Linked DNA regions of Flammeovirga agarivorans. The protein of the gene in region 1 interacts with the protein of each later gene in a pairwise test. Links are inferred from orthologs where the notes say so. Each region holds a gene or a part of one and is shown on either strand. Other genes may lie near its edges.

Evidence for each region. Proteins that work in one complex are often made in the same cells at the same time.
Region 2: the proteins of rplA (region 1) and thrS interact in binary tests that used the Escherichia coli proteins (3 or more experiments, as listed by UniProt). The link is inferred for Flammeovirga agarivorans from one-to-one orthologs.

What each region holds. Positions count from the first base shown.
Region 1 is NZ_JABAIL010000005.1:651,360-659,358, reverse strand. Bases 2,824-5,793 are described here. They hold rplA (50S ribosomal protein L1), read left to right. Parts: upstream 2,824-3,947; coding sequence 3,948-4,640; downstream 4,641-5,793. Other genes in these bases: HGP29_RS18840 (hypothetical protein), read right to left, coding at 5,751-5,793; rplL (50S ribosomal protein L7/L12), read left to right, coding at 5,302-5,679; rplJ (50S ribosomal protein L10), read left to right, coding at 4,643-5,188; rplK (50S ribosomal protein L11), read left to right, coding at 3,477-3,920; nusG (transcription termination/antitermination protein NusG), read left to right, coding at 2,903-3,475. Outside these bases: HGP29_RS18905 (DUF368 domain-containing protein), read left to right, coding at 1-832; HGP29_RS18880 (hypothetical protein), read right to left, coding at 1,639-2,241; more of secE, read left to right, coding at 2,649-2,823; more of HGP29_RS18840, read right to left, coding at 5,794-6,893; HGP29_RS18835 (DUF1573 domain-containing protein), read right to left, coding at 7,006-7,999. UniProt on the Escherichia coli protein: One of the primary rRNA binding proteins, it binds very close to the 3'-end of the 23S rRNA. Forms part of the L1 stalk. It is often not seen in high-resolution crystal structures, but can be seen in cryo_EM and 3D reconstruction models.
Region 2 is NZ_JABAIL010000002.1:197,770-204,037, reverse strand. The notes cover bases 2,623-5,523. They hold thrS (threonine--tRNA ligase), read left to right. Parts: upstream 2,623-3,060; coding sequence 3,061-4,986; downstream 4,987-5,523. Other genes in these bases: lhgO (L-2-hydroxyglutarate oxidase), read left to right, coding at 5,074-5,523. Also shown: HGP29_RS05595 (endonuclease MutS2), read left to right, coding at 1-548; HGP29_RS05590 (alanine/glycine:cation symporter family protein), read right to left, coding at 859-2,535; more of lhgO, read left to right, coding at 5,524-6,268. UniProt on the Escherichia coli protein: Catalyzes the attachment of threonine to tRNA(Thr) in a two-step reaction: L-threonine is first activated by ATP to form Thr-AMP and then transferred to the acceptor end of tRNA(Thr). The rate-limiting step is amino acid activation in the presence of tRNA.

The DNA.
Region 1 (7,999 bases):
CGTAGCATTTATTACTGGAATTTATGAAAGATTATTAAATGCTATTAGTGCTGTTGACCTAGATGCAATCAAACTTTTATTTCAGTTTAAGATCAAAGAACTATGGGAAAAACTAGATCTGAATTTTCTTCTACCACTACTAATAGGTATAGGAACAGCCGTTTTTTCTTTAGCCAAACTAATGAAATACCTACTAGCCAATGAACCTATTGGTCTATGGTCGTTCTTCTTTGGATTAATTATCGCCTCTACATTATTAGTCAGCAAACAAGTTAAGGCTTGGAATATTAGTAGTATAGTAGCTGTAATTATAGGAGCTATCTTTTCTTATTATATAACTATAGCTACTCCATCTCAAGCCCCGGAAGGTTTAATTTACGTTTTCGGAGCAGGTATGATTGCAATCTGTGCGATGATTCTTCCAGGAATTTCAGGTTCTTTTATGTTATTGTTGATGGGACAGTACAACCACATCTTAGAAGCTATTAGCAGTTTCAAATTGGATGTGATTGCAGTTTTTGGGGCAGGTGCAGTAATTGGCATCACTGCATTCTCGAGAGTACTAACCTTCTTATTAAATAGATACCACGACTTTACTATTGCCTTACTATCTGGTGTAATGATTGGCTCATTGAATAAAGTATGGCCTTGGAAAAAAGTATTAGAAACATACACAGATAGACATGGGGCTGTAAAACCTCTGGTTGAAAAATCTATCTTACCACAACACTTTGAAGGTGATAACCAACTAGTCTTAGCAATAGTACTAGCCATTGTTGGATTCTTTTTGGTTTGGGGAATTGAAAGGTTTGCTACTAAAGAAGAGCAGTAAACATTATTTATACATAATAAGAAGCATCTAGGTGGATAATTCATTTAGATGCTTTTTATTAGTTACTGGAGTTTATAAAAGCAAAAAAGGTTAACCATTTCTGATTAACCTTTTGAGCGGGTGACGAGGCTCGAACCCGCGACCTACAGCTTGGAAGGCTGTCGCTCTACCAACTGAGCTACACCCGCATATTGTGGTACAAATTAAACACTGAATGATCCACATTTCCAACTAAAATAGAATATTGTTTTTATTTTAATTGATAAGTGATTGTCTATGAATGATGAAAATATACTCTGCTTTTAAAAATTCAATTTTCAAAAAGTATATAAAAGCAAAAAGGATCAACCATTTCTGATTGATCCTTTGAGCGGGTGACGAGGCTCGAACCCGCGACCTACAGCTTGGAAGGCTGTCGCTCTACCAACTGAGCTACACCCGCATACAATGTTGTGTGGGAGGGGCAGGATTCGAACCTGCGAAGCCGAAGCAACGGATTTACAGTCCGTCCCATTTGACCGCTCTGGAACCTTCCCAGATTAAGTAAACATTGTAGTGGGAGGGGCAGGATTCGAACCTGCGAAGCCGAAGCAACGGATTTACAGTCCGTCCCATTTGACCGCTCTGGAACCTTCCCAAATGCTTTTTATTGTTTACTCAATCAACACTTCATTGTTTTTATCGTGACCGTTTGTCCCGATTGCGAGTGCAAATGTATAGCACTTTTTTTTAACTGCAAAGAATTTCTCAAAAAAGTTTTTTAAAGAAATGTAAACGATTTGAGTGTTAGAATATTAAATGTGAAATTATTTTAGATTAAAATTTCTAACAAAGGTTTTATCGGTCATACTAGCTCTAATCACATATAATCCATTTTGAAAATCGGATAGAATATATTGTGTTTTTAATGCTCCATCTTTTAAAGAAACTTTAGAATTGAAGGCGTCTTCTTCTTCTGTTTCATTTTTTATGGATAAAGTCACCTCTGCATGTTTCCCGAAATAACCATCTACATTTAATGTGTCACCTTCTACAGTTACATTAAAATAAGGTCTCTTATAAAAAGTATCTTTATCATATATCTTAATGTTCACACCAGAACTAAGGTTAGATACTTCTCCATAGACTGCTTTTCCATCTAAAGCAAACTGAAATTTATAATACCCTTGAGGAAGTCTATTCAGCTCATACTTTCTTTTTAGGGTACCTGTTTCTCTAAACACCTCCCAAAAGACCGTTTTATTAGAGCTCGAATTTGATAATTGGAAAAAAGAATCCTCACCTGATTTCGCTGAAGCATTTATTTCTAAGGTTCCATCATTGAAAGCTAAACTTTCAGAAAGTGATGTTTGAGCTGTTATTTTATGGCAGTACAACAGTATTATAGAAAAAAATAAAAAAATTCTCATTATATAATAAAATGATAAAATAGCACAGTAAATACGTCTATAAGCAGTGATATGGCCTATTATAATGATTGCAATATACATTTATATCGTCTAACTCACTGTATATTAATATGAATTAAGAAAAATTTTTAGATTCTTATTTGTTTTATTATTTCAAGTATCTACCTTTGCATCTCGGAAATTCAAGGTGATTATCTAAAACACTGAGAATAGACGATTTACGGGCATAGCTCAGCTGGTAGAGTTACGGTCTCCAAAACCGCAGGTCGTGGGTTCGAATCCTACTGCCCGTGCAAATTTAAATTGAACTTACTATATTTAGCCGTTCAATTGATTATAAACTTTTACACAATCCAAAGTTGTTACCGCAAAGGCAACTTTTTTTGTGTGCAAAATTCGAAAGAATTATGAATAAATTAATGCAATTCTTAAGAGAGTCATACACAGAGATGACAGACAACGTATCTTGGTTGTCGTTTAAAGAAGCTCAAGATAGCTCTATTTTAGTGCTAGTAGCTTCAGTTGTGTTTGCATTGGTAATCGGTCTTGTAGATTTAGGCTTCAACGAAGCACTAACATTTTTCTACAACGCTTACTAAGGAGCAGTCACAAAAGAATTTGTATTTAGTTAAGAAACCTCAACAGATTAAACTAAAAAGCGATGGGTGAGCTTAAATGGTATGTAGTTAGAGCTGTAAGTGGTCAAGAGAAGAAAGTGAAAGATTACTTACTTAAAGAGTTAGAAAATCAGAAGCTTGAAAAATTTATCACTGAAGTTATAGTACCTACAGAAAAAGTATATCAGGCAAGAAAGCAAAGAGACGGCAAGGTGAAAAAGATTGCTGTTGAAAAAAACTTACTTCCTGGATACGTTATCGTCCAAGCTGATTTAACTAACGGTGAGGTACAACACACGATTAATAGTGTTCCCGGTGTCATTGGATTTCTGAATGCGGATACTAAGGATCCCACAGTGCTTCCAAAACCAATGCGCGAGTCAGAGATTAATCAGATCCTAGGCAAAGTCGATGAGTCGGACGAAGGCGAAGTTAAACATGACACGTCTTACTCTGTCGGCGAAACAGTACGTGTTATGGATGGTCCATTCTCTGGATTCTCCGGAAGCGTAGAGGAAGTCTTCGAAGAGAAGAAAAAACTCAATGTCATGGTGAAGATCTTTGGTCGTAATGCGCCAGTGGAACTCGATTATAAACAAGTAGAAAAAGAAGAATAAGATGGCAAAAGAAATCGAAGGTTTCCTAAAGCTTCAAATTAAAGGTGGAGCAGCCAATCCGTCGCCGCCAGTAGGTCCTGCGTTAGGTTCGAAGGGATTGAACATTATGGATTTCTGTAAACAGTTCAACGCTCGTACTCAAGACAAAGGAGGGCAATTATTGCCTGTATTAATTACAATTTTCAAAGACAAGTCTTTTGATTTCGTAATTAAAACTCCTCCAGCGGCTAATTTGATCATGGATGCGGCAAAAATTAAAAAAGGTTCTTCTGAGCCTAACCGTAAGAAAGTAGCGTCAGTTACTTGGGATCAATTAAGAACGATTGCAGAGACAAAATTACCAGACTTAAACTGTTCTACAGTTGAATCAGGTATGAAAATGGTTGCGGGTACAGCTCGTAGCATGGGTATCACAGTAGAGGGAACAGCTCCTTGGGAGGCTTAATTTCTACAAGTAAATTAGTTTTTAATCATGGCAGTATCAAAGAAAATGAAAGAGGCTCTATCAAAATACGATAGAACTCAAGAATACACGCTAGAGAAAGCTACTGAACTTGTGAAAGAAATTTCTTTCGAGAAGTTCGATGCTTCAGTAGATGTTGACATCCGTTTAGGTGTAGATCCACGTAAAGCTGACCAAATGGTTCGTGGTGTGGTTTCATTACCTCACGGTGTTGGTAAAGAAGTAAGAGTTCTTGCTCTAGTTACTCCAGACAAAGAAGAAGAAGCAAAAGCAGCAGGTGCTGACTACGCAGGTTTAGACGAATTCATCAAGAAAATCGAAGGTGGATGGACTGATATCGACGTAATCATCACTATGCCAACAGTAATGGCTAAAGTAGGTCGTTTAGGTAGAGTTTTAGGTCCTCGTGGTCTAATGCCAAACCCTAAAGCGGGTACTGTAACATTAGAAGTTGGTAAAGCTGTAAAAGAAGTGAAAGCTGGTAAAATCGACTTTAAAGTTGACAAAACTGGTATCATTCATACTTCAGTAGGTAAAGCATCATTCTCTGCTGAGCAGTTGAAAGACAATGCAGCTGAGTTGATCTCAACTTTATCTAAATTGAAGCCTTCTTCAGCTAAAGGTACATATTTTAAGAGCGTAACGATCTCTACAACTATGGGTCCTGGTATCAAAGTTGACAAGAGTTCAATCGATAGCTAATTATGACAAAAGATCAGAAAGTACAACTCGTTGAAGAGTTAAGCCAACAATTGGCAGCTTGTGATTACTTCTACATTGTAAACAGTGCTACTATGACTGTTGATGAAGTAAACGGCTTCCGTAAGGCTTGCTTTGCAAAGGGTATTAAATATCAAGTAGTCAAGAACACGCTAATTGCGAAAGCTCTTGACAAATTAGATACTGATGTTGATTATTCTGAATTGAAAGGTTCAGCTTTAAAAGGCATGTCAGGTATCTTGTTTTCACCAGAGTCGGGTGCAGCTCCAGCGAAAGTTTTAAAAGACTTCCAAGCGGGTATGCCTAAAGACCGTAAAATTCCTGCATTGAAGGCAGCTTCAATTGACGGTGGATTATACGTAGGTGAACAACACTTAGAAGCTTTAACAGCGGTAAAATCAAAAGCAGAACTTATTGGTGACGTCTTAGGATTGTTACAATCTCCTGCTAAGAACGTTGTTTCAGCATTACAATCATCAGGTCAAACATTATCTGGCTTGTTGAAAACGCTTGAGGAGAAAGGAGAGTAATATAGCCCTTTCTAAAAAAACCTCTTGCAACATGGCATTTGAAAGTTACGCCTAGTTGCTTCCATATATATATCGTAACATTATTTTAAAAAACACATTTTAATTTTACAAAAATGGCAGATTTGAAAAAATTCGCAGAAGAGTTAGTTAACTTAACAGTAAAGGAAGTACAAGAACTTGCTGAGATCTTGAAAGAAGAGCATGGTATCGAGCCAGCTGCTGCTGCTGCTCCAGTAATGGTTGCAGGTGGTGCTGAAGGTGGTGCTGCTGCTGAAGAAAAAACTGAATTCGACGTGATCTTAAAATCAGCTGGTTCAGCTAAATTAAAAGTAGTTAAGGCTCTTAAGTCTGCTGCTGGTTTAGGTTTAAAAGAAGCTAAAGAATTAGCTGATTCTGCTCCTGCTCCAATCAAAGAAGGTATCTCTAAAGAAGAGGCTGAAGCATTAAAAGACGCTTTAGCAGCTGAAGGTGCTGAAATCGAAATTAAATAATTTTAGCCTTAGCGCTTAAATTAATCGATATAAATAAAAAGGGTGATTCCGTAAGGTTTCACCCTTTTTTATTACATGATCTTTTTTAAAAATATCTTATGCCCTTGCTGAACGAATAATATATTTATCCCTTCAAAAAGACATTTAGATTCAATTATAAAACTATTGGATTCTACCTCTCTAAAAATTGTTTGTTTTCCAGTTGAAGAGAATAAACAATATCGTATCATCTCATCACTCTCTACTTGTATAATAACCTGATAACTATTTTCCCTACTTAATATCTTTAGGTGCTCTTCAATATTATTTACTCTAGTTGATAATGGTCCATATACCGTAGTGGATCCATCAAAATCTACTTGTAGTAATCTATAATAAACACTGTTATTTAAACTTTTTATCTCATCTATATACTCATAATAGTGAGTCTGATTAGAGTTACCCGCTCCTTTTATTCTTGATAGATCAAACCAATCTCTTTTATCAATAGATCGTTGTAGAATAAAGAAGTCATTATTAATTTCTTGTGCTGTACTCCATTCTATATATATGTTTTTATGATTAGCGTCTGCAGTAAAAGATACTAGTTCCACTGGTAAATTTAAATCACAAAACCCTCCAGCTTTGGTATAGCAAGCACCCTGAATATCTATCGTTGGATTATTGGTTACACTGGGTCTATAATGATCATCAGTAAAGTCTCCATATACTCTAAATGCTGATTCATCATGTTCAATACTAATTTGTCCGCTACCGATATCAGATCTTGTAAAGTGGTTGTTAACGATCAGTTCTCCACCGTTTTTAATAAGTAGGTTACCATTATCCAACTGTAGGTTATTTTCAATCTCTAGATACCCATATACTTCTAATTGTACATTACTATTTTGAAGCAATAAATTGTCCAATACAAACAATTTTCCTTGTTCTAGAATTGAACACCTACCATCTGCTTCAAACTCCAAATACACCCCAAAAATATGAGTGGTTATATCATCGTTTAACCTTAACTCTTTAGCATTGGATAAAATGATCTTATCTGTATCAGAAGGGTACCCTGTTCCGCCATCTGCATTAATCCAATTGGCTACATTTTGCCAATCCGAATAGGAATTAATGGTTACTACCCCATTGGGATAATAGCTAGCAGCGGTAATATTAAAAATAGGTAAGATAGTTAGGAAGAGGAAGAAGAATAGTTTAATACATTTCATAGTCTGTCTCATTTTCATTTCACTCTCACAAACTATAAAAGGAATAAAAAAAAGTCGGCTCATTTTATAATATGAACCGACTTTCTATGTGTACCACTAGATAGTATGGTACTTATTTTACTACGTTCGCTTTAACCGTAATAATCGTCACTGGATCTGTTGGATCATTGGTAAACAAAGTGAATGACCTCACCTCTTTTCCTGTTCTTGCTGTTTCTAAGTATCGAATATTAATATTGGATGTTTCAAATGGTTGTACTTCTTCGTCTTCAATACTGAGTAATTCTAAACCATGATTCGCTTCTACTTTTAATATCTTGAGGGGCACTTTTCCAGTGTTCATCACAGAAAGAGTCACAATTTTCTTCCCATCATTTTTCACATTACCCAAATTCATATATGTACTAGATAAACCCATTTTTGGTTTAGGTCCGTCACCTTGAGACTCTGGAAAATGAATAGAGGCTGAAACGACACAGTTACTTTCAATATCTTGATCTCCATTGGTTAAAAGAATAGAAAAGGTATCTTGAGCATAACCATATTCTTCTCTATCCTCTGGTTTGATAAACAACTCAAATGAGCCTTCTGATTGTGGAGGAACAGTATATCTAGAACTATCAATTAAAATACCAAGATAATCTGGTAAAAGAGCAGGCTTCTCAAATCTTAAAGTGTCTTCTGTGTTATTATAAAAGTATACCGTTTTAGATGCAATCCCTTGCGCTGTTAGAATACCAAAACTCACTTTCTTATGAGCCCATCTAATCCCATTATTTTCGTACGGGTACATCTGTTCAGCATTCAGTTTGTAAGGCCTGATAAACCCTGCCAACTTGATTTCTTGTTCAGTGGATTTCCCTACAATTTTTATACTTATCGTTTTTGAAAAAGGGCCTGCTTTATATGGCAAATACCTCACAGTGATTTCACCTGAAGCTCCAGATGACAGACTATTTGTAGGATAAATAGCCTCAAGACAAGCACAATCCGAAACAACAGTATCAATTTTGATTTCGGAGGCACTTACTACACTAAAAGGAAATGTATGTTCTATCGTATCTTGAGCATAAGATAACTTACCTAGAAAAACACTGTCTTGATTG
Region 2 (6,268 bases), on another replicon or contig:
ATATAGAAAACTTTAGAAACTCGAATCAACCAAGTAAAAAGAATCAAAAACCAGAAGAGGAAGTTTATGAGGTAATTGGGGGTACAATTGTAATCGGAGACGCAGTTAGAGTAAAAGGTCAATCTACAATTGGTGAAGTAGCAGCTTTATCATCACGAGAAGCTGAAATTTTAGTTGGAGAATTACGAACTAAAGTGAAGCTTAATAGATTGGAGAGAATCAGTAAAAAAGCATTTAGAAAAGAAGTGCGAGAAAAGCATTCATCAAACAGTGCTTCATCTAACCTTACTCAGAAAAGAATTGATTTTAATACTCAATTAGATTTAAGAGGTAAAAGAGCAGAAGAAGTGATGTATGATCTTGATGATTTTATGGATTCTGCCATTATGCTTGGAGAAACTGAAGTAAGGATCGTTCATGGAAAAGGGACGGGAGCTCTTAGAGAAGTAGTGAGGAACCATTTAAAATCATTCAGAGGAATTAAGAATATTTCTGATGATCACCCAGATCGAGGAGGAGCAGGTGTTACTGTAATTACATTACGCTAGATGAAATAGCCTTTTGAGAATCTATCTTGAAAGGCTATTTTTTTGTACTCTTTTAATAATTTATTTCAAATATCTTAAAATTAACGTTTGTTAAGTGTTAGATTTTGTTCAACATTGTTTGTTAATAGAAGAATGTTTATATATTTGATAGTACCAAAAGGTAAGATATTGTCTTACTCCTTTGGACTTCATAGCTGGTTGAAATCGTAAATGTAAAAGTTTACGTGCTTTATGTTACTACATAAAGTAAAACGCCCACCTTCGATTTAAAGAAGTTGGGCGTTTTGTGTTTTTAAAGGTAGAAGACTTTTTAGATCTTAATACCGAATTTATCTTTCATATGAGATCTGTAAACCTCAAGGCTTTCTTTCATGTCTTTGCGAAGAATTAGAATACCAATAAGGTTTGGAATCGTCATCAAGGCAATTGTAATACCTGATAGAGTCCAGATAATAGTTGTATCTGCGAAAGAACCGACAAAGAATGCAAATACGTAAACTGCTCGGTAATAAATAACAGACTTGGCACCTAGTAGGAATGTCATCGCTCTGTCACCATAGTAAGACCAAGATATTGCAGTAGAGAAAGCAAAGAGTAATAGACCGATGGATACTATGTACTTACCCCATTCTCCAAAGTAACTTCTAGTAAAGGCAATACTTGTAAGTGGAGCACTATGTACTAACGATTTTCCTCGAATAGCCATTTTCTTTTTCCATTCTACTTTACCTTTTACCACATTCAGTGTACCTGTATATGCTTCACCGTCGATGCTTACTTTAACATCTTCAGCTAAAGATCTTGCATGAAGAAGAGAAACAGTATTTGTAATTTTTCCATTAATTACATTTAAAGAACCAGTGTATGTAGGAAGTTCTTTATCACCACTAATATGAGCAGCTAACAATTCTCTGTCATTATTAGGGTTGGCTTTAGTATCGTCGTATCTGATACTCAAAACTTCTAAATCTGTTCTTTGGAATTTGTTCTCTATTTTTTCTCTCCAAACATTGGAAGAAAGTAATGCTAAACCAGTTAATGAACAAATTACGATAGTATCAATAAATGGTTCTAATATCGCTACCATACCTTCAGAAATAGGCTCTTTTGTTTTTGCGGATGCATGGGCAATAGGTGCAGAACCTTGTCCAGCCTCATTGGAGAATAAACCTCTGTTTACACCTCTATTAAATGCATATGCTAGAGAAGCACCAAGGAAACCACCAGTTGCTGATGTCCCACTAAATATATCTGAAGCAATTCTTTGAATCGAATTTGGAATATTTTCGAAGTTGTAGAAAATTACAGCAACACAACCTATAAAATAGATTAAGGCCATAATTGGTACCAGTTTTTCAGTTACAGAAGCAATTCTGCTAATACCTCCTAAGATTACAAAGGCAAGTAAAACAGATAAGACAGCACCTGTGATATAGTTTTCTAACCCGAATGTAGCATTGATAGAAGAGGCGATACTGTTTACTTGAGGTAAGTTACCTGTACCAAAAGAAGAGAGTACTGTGGCAATCGCAAATAAAACAGCCATCCATTTCATGTTTAATTTATTCTTCATGAAATACATTGGGCCACCAGCCATAGTGCCATCTGCGGTTTTTTCTCTGTATTTGTGAGATAATGATACCTCAACAAATTTTGTTGTCATACCAAAGAAAGCAGTAACAATCATCCAGAATAAAGCGGCAGGGCCACCTAAGTGAATCGCTAATGCAACACCGGCAATGTTACCAGTTCCTACAGTACCAGAAAGAGCAGTTGCCAATGCTTGAAAGTGTGATGTGTCTCCTTCGTCGTCTTGTTCGTCGAATTTTCCTTTGACTACATCAATGGCGTGTTTAAAGAATCGTATTTGAGGAAACTTTAAGTAAACTGTGAAAAATAAGCCTGTTAGCAATAATAAAGCAACAAACCAATCAGAACCCCCGATATAGCTGTCGATAAGACTTAATATCTCGTTTAATTGTTGCATTTCGATAGATTATGAAATTGTAAAGTGTTTATGAGACATGCTTGAAATTCATTTTTTAGTTTATAAATGATCAGTAATTACCATTCACGACTACACAAAAAATTAGTGATATATCAATGAAAAAATCGTTTAGACTTAAATCGTCAAAATTGAACATTTGTCGTTAGAAAAATCATTTCAAACTTCCTGTTTATAGTTTAATATCTTGCGAATTTATTAAAACTTGTGACTAAAACTATAATTTTTCCGATTCTCTGATTTTTTTTCAATAAATGTTAAGGCTCAGAGCTACAAAATAAATGAACAGTTTTTTGTTGATAAACGAATTATAAAAATTGGATTTTTCAATAAATACTTAGTATTAAAAATTCAATAATTTAAACTCCTTTATATTTATTCTATCTGTAATTGTGTGTAAAAGACAAGTAAAAATTGTAGCTTGCACCCCGAAATTCTCACAGCAAAACTTGTGGTCAGTTGTAGGGGCACAAATGGGGGGATTATAATTTAAATTTATATACCACAATGATTAAAATTACATTACCGGATAATTCGGTAAGAGAGTTCGAAAGCGGAGCGTCTTCATTAGATGTAGCAAAAAGCATCAGTGAAGGATTGGCTAGAAACGTACTAGCAGCAGAAGTAAATGGTGAAGTTTGGGATGCTACCAGACCATTGACCGCAGACTCAAATGTAAAATTATTAACGTGGAATGACACGGACGGAAAGTCAACTTTCTGGCACTCTTCAGCTCACTTAATGGCCGAAGCATTAGAAGCTTTATACCCTGGTGTGAAATTGGGTATTGGTCCTTCTATCGAAAATGGATTCTACTATGACGTAGACTTCGGCGATCATGAATTCTCTTCAGAAGAATTAGGAAATGTAGAGAAGAAGATGAAGGAACTAGCGAAGCAAAAAAATATCTACGCACGCGAGGATATTTCTAAAGCTGATGCTGTCAAATACTTCGAAGAAAAAGAAGATCCTTATAAATTAGACCTTTTAGAAGGTTTAGAGGATGGTCAGATCACTTTCTACAAGCAGGGTGAATTCACAGATTTATGCCGTGGACCTCACATTCCTCATACAGGCTTTATTAAAGCAATCAAATTAATGTCTGTAGCAGGTGCTTACTGGAGAGGTGACGAGAAAAATAAAATGTTGACTCGTATCTACGGTATTACATTCCCTAAAGCAAAGGAATTAACAGAATACTTAGAGAGATTAGAGGAAGCAAAGAAAAGAGATCATAGAAAAGTAGGTCAAGAATTAGACTTATTCACTTTCTCTCAAAGTGTAGGCCAAGGTTTGCCATTATGGTTGCCTAAAGGAACAACATTAAGAGAGAGATTAGAAGGTTTCTTAAGAAAAGCACAAAAGAAGGCAGGTTATCAACAAGTAGTTACTCCACATATTGGAGCAAAGGACCTTTATGTTACTTCTGGTCACTATGCAAAATATGGAGAGGATTCATTCCAACCAATCCATACTCCACATGAAGGTGAAGAGTATTTATTGAAGCCAATGAACTGTCCTCATCACTGTGAAATCTACAAAGCTAGACCTCGTTCGTATAGAGATCTACCTGTAAGATTTGCAGAATTTGGTACAGTATATAGATATGAGCAATCAGGTGAATTACACGGATTGACAAGGGTGCGTGGCTTTACTCAAGATGATGCACATATTTTCTGTCGCCCAGATCAGGTAAAAGAAGAGTTCAGTAAAGTAATCGATCTTGTTCTTTATATTTTTGGATCTTTAGGATTTGATGATTACACTGCTCAAATCTCATTACGTGACAAAGAAGATAGATCAAAATATATCGGTAATGAGGCAGATTGGGATAGAGCAGAAAAAGATATCGAAGAGGTAGCGAATGAAAAAGGTCTTAATACTGTAGTTGAATACGGTGAAGCAGCTTTCTATGGTCCTAAATTAGACTTTATGGTGCGTGATGCTTTAGGTAGATCTTGGCAGTTAGGTACTATTCAAGTGGATTACCAATTGCCTCAACGTTTCAAGTTAGAGTATAAAGATTCTGATAACTCAATGAAACAACCGGTAATGATCCACAGAGCACCATTTGGTTCAATGGAACGTTTTATTGCCATTTTAATTGAGCATACAGGAGGTAACTTCCCATTATGGTTAGCGCCTGAGCAGTTTACTGTTCTACCAGTATCGGACAAGTATAACGATTACGCTTACGGTGTGATGAGTAAATTGGAAGAAGCAGGGTTTACAGGAACTGTAGATGCTAGAGCAGAGAAAATCGGTCGTAAAATCCGTGATGCTGAGGTTCAAAAAACACCATACATGTTAATTGTAGGTGAAAAAGAAATGGACGGTAATGCAGTCTCTGTAAGAAAGAAAGGCGAAGGAGATATTGGTACTATGCCAGTGGATGAATTCGTAGAGCTATTCAAAAAGGAAACAACAGTATAACTACTGTACAATAATATTAGGACAATGAGTTGTGACAAAGTTGCAACTCATTGTTTATTTACAAACTAAATAACATACAAGAGAATGGTGTATGATGTAATCATTGTCGGTGCAGGTATCGTTGGGATGGCATCCGCAATGAAAATCAAACAGCAGAAGCCAGACTTGAAAGTTCTTGTCCTGGAAAAAGAAAATGATGTAGCCAAGCACCAAACAGGACATAACAGTGGAGTAATTCACTCTGGTTTATACTACAAGCCTGGAAGTCATAAAGCATTAAATTGTATTGACGGTTATAACCAACTGATTAAGTTCTGTGATGAAGAAGGTGTGAAATATGATCTATGTGGTAAAGTTGTTGTTGCTACTGATGAAAAAGAGTTAGACAACTTAAATACTCTTTACGAAAGAGGTGTTGCCAATGGATTGAAAAACCTTCGCAAATTAACAGCTTCAGAAATTAAAGAGTATGAGCCGTATTGTGCAGGTATTGCAGGCCTTTATGTTCCTCAGACAGGTATTATCGATTACACAGAAGTAACGAAGAAATATCAAGAGATCTTTGAAGATAGACTTGGTGGTGAAGTAAAGTTCAATAATAAAGTAGAAGATGTTAGGTTAGGAAGTATTGGTGTAGAAGTGATCACTAATAAAACTACTTATAGATCGAACTTGATTGTGAACTGTGCTGGTCTCTATAGTGATAGAGTGGCTCAATTAGCTTTAAAGCAATTGGATGTCCGTATTATTCCATTTAGAGGGGAATATTATGAGATAAAGCCAAATAAACATCACTTGGTGAAAAACTTGATTTATCCTGTGCCAGATCCTGCTTTCCCTTTCTTGGGAGTTCATTTTACAAGAATGATTCATGGTGGAGTTGAGGCAGGGCCAAATGCTGTGTTGGCTTACCAAAGAGAAGGTTATACTAAATCTGATATCAATGTAGGAGAGTTATTCGAGTCTCTGACTTGGAAAGGGTTCCTAAAGGTAGCTTCTAAATACTGGCCAACAGGTTTAGGAGAAGTGTACCGTTCATATTCTAAGAAAGCTTTCACAAAAGCATTACAAAGGTTATTACCAGACTTGAAAGAGTCGGATCTTAAACCAGGAGGTTCTGGTGTTCGTGCACAAGCATGTGATAAGAATGGTGGCCTAATTGACGACTTCTTATTTGTTGAAGAAGGACGTATGATTAATGTACTTAATGCACCATCTCCAGCGGCAACATCTAGTATGTCGATTGGTGATACGATTGCAGAAAAAGTAATCAAACGTTTGT